DNA from 2 places in the Lysinibacillus sp. FSL M8-0355 genome. Region 2 is predicted to be linked to the other one. Evidence: a T-box and tRNA genes for the amino acid it is inferred to sense, from the RefSeq annotation. Region 2 holds a T-box; the other holds one or more tRNA genes.
What was found. A T-box is a leader RNA that pairs with one kind of tRNA and senses whether it is charged. The one in region 2 lies ahead of MKY46_RS16165 (valine--tRNA ligase), so its partner is inferred to be a tRNA-Val.
Positions count from the first base shown of each region.

Region 1: it encodes a tRNA-Val, which carries the amino acid that the T-box ahead of MKY46_RS16165 (valine--tRNA ligase) is inferred to sense. The anticodon was not compared.

Region 1 is NZ_JBBPAI010000001.1:4,052,449-4,055,935, forward strand. It holds tRNA gene MKY46_RS19775 (tRNA-Leu) at 332-412, opposite strand; tRNA gene MKY46_RS19780 (tRNA-Cys) at 459-532, opposite strand; tRNA gene MKY46_RS19785 (tRNA-Gly) at 541-615, opposite strand; tRNA gene MKY46_RS19790 (tRNA-Gln) at 620-694, opposite strand; tRNA gene MKY46_RS19795 (tRNA-His) at 712-787, opposite strand; tRNA gene MKY46_RS19800 (tRNA-His) at 828-903, opposite strand; tRNA gene MKY46_RS19805 (tRNA-Trp) at 916-989, opposite strand; tRNA gene MKY46_RS19810 (tRNA-Tyr) at 1,003-1,086, opposite strand; tRNA gene MKY46_RS19815 (tRNA-Thr) at 1,096-1,171, opposite strand; tRNA gene MKY46_RS19820 (tRNA-Phe) at 1,184-1,256, opposite strand; tRNA gene MKY46_RS19825 (tRNA-Asp) at 1,273-1,348, opposite strand; tRNA gene MKY46_RS19830 (tRNA-Met) at 1,352-1,426, opposite strand; tRNA gene MKY46_RS19835 (tRNA-Val) at 1,453-1,528, opposite strand; tRNA gene MKY46_RS19840 (tRNA-Glu) at 1,544-1,618, opposite strand; tRNA gene MKY46_RS19845 (tRNA-Ser) at 1,643-1,734, opposite strand; tRNA gene MKY46_RS19850 (tRNA-Asn) at 1,740-1,816, opposite strand; rRNA gene rrf (5S ribosomal RNA) at 1,833-1,948, opposite strand; rRNA gene MKY46_RS19860 (23S ribosomal RNA) at 2,062-3,487, opposite strand, start outside.
Region 2 is NZ_JBBPAI010000001.1:3,332,911-3,336,397, reverse strand. It holds gene MKY46_RS16170 (hypothetical protein) at 1-479, shown strand, start outside; T-box leader at 752-1,010, shown strand; gene MKY46_RS16165 (valine--tRNA ligase) at 1,092-3,487, shown strand, end outside.

The sequences.
Region 1 (3,487 bases), 720 kb from region 2:
AGAAACACGGAATAGAATAAATCAATTAAATTGAATAAGATAGATTTGCTGAAGTTCTAAGAGAGGTTTAAATAGTATTAGGTTTGAAAAATAAATCTTATGCATAGAGAGAGGAATTTACACATATATCTATAAGTTATAATTAGGGCGATCAATGTGATTACATTTGAATAACTTTAGATTGCTAATACAGCACTAAATATAGCTGCTGTGTTAGCAACAATAAGATCCATTCAGTCTACCTCTTTTTTTCTCTGCTTATATACTTTCTATAATTTTCTACAACAAAAAAAGAATCCCTGATATATCAAGGATTCTTCATTGTAATTGATACCGGTGGTCGGGGTCGAACCGACACTCCAAAGGAACACGATTTTGAGTCGTGCGCGTCTGCCAATTCCGCCACACCGGCATAATGGAGATAAAAAAAATCGGATACACCGATTAGAGTTAAAATATGGAGGCGGCAACCGGATTTGAACCGGTGATAAAGGTGTTGCAGACCTGTGCCTTACCACTTGGCTATGCCGCCATCGAAGTTGGAGCGGAAGACGAGGTTCGAACTCGCGACCCCCACCTTGGCAAGGTGGTGTTCTACCACTGAACTACTTCCGCAAAATGGCTGGGGTACCTGGATTCGAACCAGGGCATGACGGAATCAAAATCCGTTGCCTTACCGCTTGGCTATACCCCAAAAGATAATTATATAAATGGGGCGACTGATGGGAATCGAACCCACGAGTGCCGGAACCACAATCCGGTGCGTTAACCACTTCGCCACAATCGCCATTATATTATGATTTGATTTTTATTAATTTTACTTTAAATGGGGCGACTGATGGGAATCGAACCCACGAATGCCGGAACCACAATCCGGTGCGTTAACCACTTCGCCACAATCGCCATAAAATTAATTGGCAGGGGCAGTAGGAATCGAACCCACACCAAAGGTTTTGGAGACCTCTATTCTACCGTTGAACTATGCCCCTATAATAATAAAACTGGTGGAGGGGGACGGATTCGAACCGCCGAACCCTAAGGAGCGGATTTACAGTCCGCCGCGTTTAGCCACTTCGCTACCCCTCCGGGAATACATGGTGCCGGCGATAGGAGTCGAACCCACGACCTACTGATTACAAGTCAGTTGCTCTACCAACTGAGCTACACCGGCAAAAAAACATGATGGGTCAGGACGGAATCGAACCGCCGACACTTAGAGCTTCAATCTAATGCTCTACCAACTGAGCTACTGACCCTTGTTATTAAAATAAATGGCGGTCCCGACCGGGATCGAACCGGCGATCTCCTGCGTGACAGGCAGGCATGTTAACCGCTACACCACGGGACCATTTGGTTGCGGGGGCCGGATTTGAACCAACGACCTTCGGGTTATGAGCCCGACGAGCTACCACTGCTCCACCCCGCGATAATCATATACTATTGTAAAAATAATGGTGGAGGATGACGGGCTCGAACCGCCGACCCTCTGCTTGTAAGGCAGATGCTCTCCCAGCTGAGCTAATCCTCCATCTGGGTATTTAAATGGTGACCCCTACGGGATTCGAACCCGTGTTACCGCCGTGAAAGGGCGGTGTCTTAACCACTTGACCAAGGGGCCAACTTTTGGAATAAATCAAAGTGCTGGCGGAGAGTAAGGGATTTGAACCCTTGAGACAGTGTTAACCGCCTACACGATTTCCAATCGTGCTCCTTCGGCCACTCGGACAACTCTCCAAGAATGGCTCCGAAGGCAGGACTCGAACCTGCGACAACCTGATTAACAGTCAGGTGCTACTACCAACTGAGCTACTTCGGAATGATTTTAGTATATAGCCTAGCGACGTCCTACTCTCACAGGGGGAAGCCCCCAACTACCATCGGCGCTAAAGAGCTTAACTTCCGTGTTCGGTATGGGAACGGGTGTGACCTCTTTGCCATCATCACTAGACTATTTGAAAGACAATACTTATTATAACATATTTTATCAAAATTACAAGTATATTATAATATTTTTTATTCTTTCAAAACTGGATAATCGTGCATTGAATGTTTCAAACATTTTTGGTTAAGTCCTCGATCGATTAGTATTCGTCAGCTCCATGTGTCACCACACTTCCACCTCGAACCTATCTACCTCATCGTCTTTGAGGGATCTTACTTACTTGCGTAATGGGAAATCTCATCTTGAGGGGGGCTTCATGCTTAGATGCTTTCAGCACTTATCCCGTCCACACATAGCTACCCAGCGATGCCTTTGGCAAGACAACTGGTACACCAGCGGTGTGTCCATCCCGGTCCTCTCGTACTAAGGACAGCTCCTCTCAAATTTCCTACGCCCACGACGGATAGGGACCGAACTGTCTCACGACGTTCTGAACCCAGCTCGCGTACCGCTTTAATGGGCGAACAGCCCAACCCTTGGGACCGACTACAGCCCCAGGATGCGATGAGCCGACATCGAGGTGCCAAACCTCCCCGTCGATGTGGACTCTTGGGGGAGATAAGCCTGTTATCCCCGGGGTAGCTTTTATCCGTTGAGCGATGGCCCTTCCATGCGGAACCACCGGATCACTAAGCCCGTCTTTCGACCCTGCTCGACTTGTAGGTCTCGCAGTCAAGCTCCCTTGTGCCTTTACACTCTACGAATGATTTCCAACCATTCTGAGGGAACCTTTGGGCGCCTCCGTTACCTTTTAGGAGGCGACCGCCCCAGTCAAACTGTCCGCCTGACACTGTCTCCTGCCCCGCTAAGGGGCATGGGTTAGAATTTCAATACAACCAGGGTAGTATCCCACCGACGCCTCCTTCGAAGCTGGCGCTCCGAGATCTCTGGCTCCTACCTATCCTGTACAAGTTGTACCAAAATTCAATATCAGGCTACAGTAAAGCTCCACGGGGTCTTTCCGTCCTGTCGCGGGTAACCTGCATCTTCACAGGTACTATAATTTCACCGAGTCTCTCGTTGAGACAGTGCCCAGATCGTTACGCCTTTCGTGCGGGTCGGAACTTACCCGACAAGGAATTTCGCTACCTTAGGACCGTTATAGTTACGGCCGCCGTTTACTGGGGCTTCAATTCGCAGCTTCGCTTGCGCTAACCACTCCTCTTAACCTTCCAGCACCGGGCAGGCGTCAGCCCCTATACGTCACCTTACGGTTTTGCAGAGACCTGTGTTTTTGCTAAACAGTCGCCTGGGCCTATTCACTGCGGCTCTCATGCGCTTGCACGCTCAAGAGCACCCCTTCTCCCGAAGTTACGGGGTCATTTTGCCGAGTTCCTTAACGAGAGTTCTCTCGCACACCTTAGGATTCTCTCCTCGACTACCTGTGTCGGTTTGCGGTACGGGCACCTCTCACCTCGATAGAGGCTTTTCTTGGCAGTGTGAAATCAGGAACTTCGTCCATACGGACTCGCCATCACAGCTCAACGTTACAGTGTGCGGATTTGCCTACACACACGCCTTACTGCTTGGACGCGCATAACCAAC
Region 2 (3,487 bases):
ATGCCCTTGATGTCCAAGGAGATACTGGTTATTTTGAGTATGCTGTCCCTTTACATGTGGATTTACCAAAAGAATCGGATGTCAAAGATTTAATGGTCAAAGATATTCGCCCTAGTCTGTCGAATCAGATGTGTCAGCTTGAGTGGACAGTTACAAGTATTTTTAACGAATATGAACCCGTTGTTGAAAATGATACTTTAGACAATCCACACCTAATGGCTCATGCTTTCGATCAAGAAGAAAAAATGGCTGTGATCGAGGAAAGTGTTCAAGTGAAACAACCTACCGCAGTAGCAGCAGCTTCACGCCAAGAGACCTCTACAACAGTTGACCAAAAGATAGTAATGAGAGAATCCTCAAGCCATATTGTTGTACGTGAATCCAGCACTTGGCATGAAGTGCCTTCCATGATTTGGGACCTAACAGAAGAGTATACACCGCTTAAAGTCCGTGTTTCAAATGATGTCTTTCAAAAGTAAATAGCAGAGAAGTAGTAGGAGCAATAAGAAGACTAAATCGCCTGATGTTGGCACAATAATGACACGGATAAACTGAAAAGCACAAATTGGCACAATAATGGTTCTACAATAAAAACGAACTTGTCGTAGCCAAGGAGGTAAAAGCCAAGGGTTATACTTGCGTCGACGCATTGAATTGTCACTTCCTTTTCTATTTACTTTACTCTTACTAAAAGATGACTAAATCACTTGAAAAATGACACGATTCTGCGGTACAATAAGGAAAATCAAATACAGATGCTATGATAGGGAAGAGTAAATTATGTCTACATTTTCAGAGAGGAAACGGTAGCTGAGAAGTTTCTATTTGTACTTAATTGAAGGTAGCCCTTGAGCAGCTTTAGTGAACTAACAGTAGTTAAAGCCGGTTAAACACCGTTACCGAATTAAGAGCCAGTAGGGAAGGCTGAGAAAATGTGTCATTTAGCATTGATCTTAACCGCTGCTGGAATTAAAGGTGGTACCGCGAATTAAAACTCCTTCGTCCTTTTAGACGAGAGGAGTTTTTTTATTGGGTAAAAAAATGAACAGCATTTCTTTACCAATAGTCTTCAAACAATAGGAGGAGTCAAGATGACAGAAAACATTTCAATGCCAACTAAATATGACCCACAGTCCATTGAAGCCGGTCGCTATGAATGGTGGTTACAAGGGAAATTTTTCGAGGCACAGCCTGAAAGTGGGAAAAAGCCTTATTCCATCGTTATTCCACCACCGAACGTAACAGGTAAATTACATCTTGGGCATGCTTGGGATACAACATTACAAGATATCCTTACTCGTATGAAACGCATGCAAGGCTATGATGCCCTTTGGTTACCAGGTATGGACCATGCAGGGATCGCAACACAAGCAAAAGTAGAAGCAAAACTGCGTGAGGATAATATAACACGTTATGATTTAGGCCGTGAAAAATTCCTTGAAAAAACATGGGAATGGAAAGAAGAATATGCTGGACATATTCGTGATCAATGGGCAAAGCTTGGCCTTGGTTTAGACTACACACGTGAACGTTTCACACTAGATAAAGGTCTTTCAGATGCAGTTAAAACAGTTTTTGTTGAGTTATATGAAAAAGGTTTAATTTACCGTGGCGAACGTATTATCAACTGGGATCCAGCAGCGAAAACAGCATTATCTGATATTGAGGTAATTTATCAGGATGTGCAAGGTGCATTCTATCATATGAAATATCCTTTAGCGGATGGCTCAGGATATGTAGAAGTTGCTACAACACGTCCTGAAACAATGCTCGGTGACTCTGGGGTAGCTGTTCACCCGAACGATGAGCGCTATCAGCATTTAATTGGTAAAACAGTTATTTTACCGATTGTAGGTCGTGAAATTCCGATTGTAGCTGATGACTATGTTGATAAGGAATTTGGTACTGGAGTTGTAAAAATGACACCAGCCCATGATCCGAACGACTTTGAAGTTGGAAATCGTCACAACCTAGAGCGCATTCTTGTGATGAATGAAGACGGTACAATGAATGATCTTGCTGGCAAATATAAAGGGATGGATCGTTTTGAATGCCGTAAGCAAATTGTTGCTGATTTACAAGAAGCAGGCGTGCTGATTCGTATTGAAGAGCATATGCATTCAGTAGGTCACTCTGAACGTTCTGGTGCTGTTGTTGAGCCATACCTTTCAGCACAATGGTTCGTTAAAATGCAACCACTTGCTGACACTTCCCTCGAGCTTCAAAAAGATGAAGAAGGGAAAGTAAACTTTGTCCCAGCTCGTTTTGAAAACACATATTCTCGTTGGATGGAGAATATCCGTGATTGGTGTATTTCTCGTCAATTATGGTGGGGCCATCAAATCCCAGCTTGGTATCATAATGAAACAGGCGAAGTTTACGTAGGAAAAGAAGCCCCAACTGATTCCGAAAATTGGACGCAAGATGAAGATGTACTCGATACTTGGTTCTCTTCTGCGCTCTGGCCGTTTTCTACAATGGGCTGGCCAGATGAGGCAAATGAAGAATATAAACGTTATTACCCAACCAGCACATTAGTAACGGGATATGATATTATTTTCTTCTGGGTATCTCGCATGATTTTCCAAGGCCTTGAATTTACAGGTCAACGCCCATTCAAAGATGTGTTAATTCACGGTTTAGTACGTGATGGCGAAGGTCGTAAAATGAGTAAGTCACTTGGTAATGGTGTAGATCCAATGGATGTTATTGAGCAATACGGTGCAGACTCTTTACGCTATTTCCTAGCGACTGGTTCATCACCTGGTCAAGATTTACGCTATACAACTGAAAAAGTAGAGGCAGTATGGAATTTTGCCAATAAGATTTGGAATGCATCACGTTTCGCACTTATGAATATGGACGGTATGACCTATGATGAAATCGACTTAACAGGTGAAAAATCCGTTGCTGACAAATGGATCTTAACACGCTTAAATGAAACGATTGAACGTGTAACTTCTCTTGCAGAACGTTATGAATTTGGAGAAGTTGGTCGTGAATTATACAATTTCATTTGGGATGATTTCTGTTCTTGGTATATTGAAATGGCGAAATTACCACTTTATGGTGAGGATGAAGTAGCTAAAAAGACTACTCGTTCTATTTTAGCTTACGTACTGGATCAAACAATGCGTTTATTACATCCATTTATGCCATTCATTACAGAAGAAATTTGGCAGCACTTACCACATGAAGGTGAATCGATTACAGTGGCTGCATGGCCAACAGTACGTGCGGATCTTCATTTTGCTGATGAAGCAGATAATATGAAGCTCCTAATGGATATTATACGTTCAGTACGTAATATTCGTGCGGAAGTGAATACACCGATGAGCAAAAAAGTACCGCTATTTATTTCAGCGAAAGATGCAGCAACAGTAGCTGTTCTTGAAGCGAATCAAGGCTATTTAGAAAAATTCTGTAATCCTGATACCCTCACAATTGGTGAAGGTTTAGAGGCTCCAGGTCAATCAATGACGGCTGT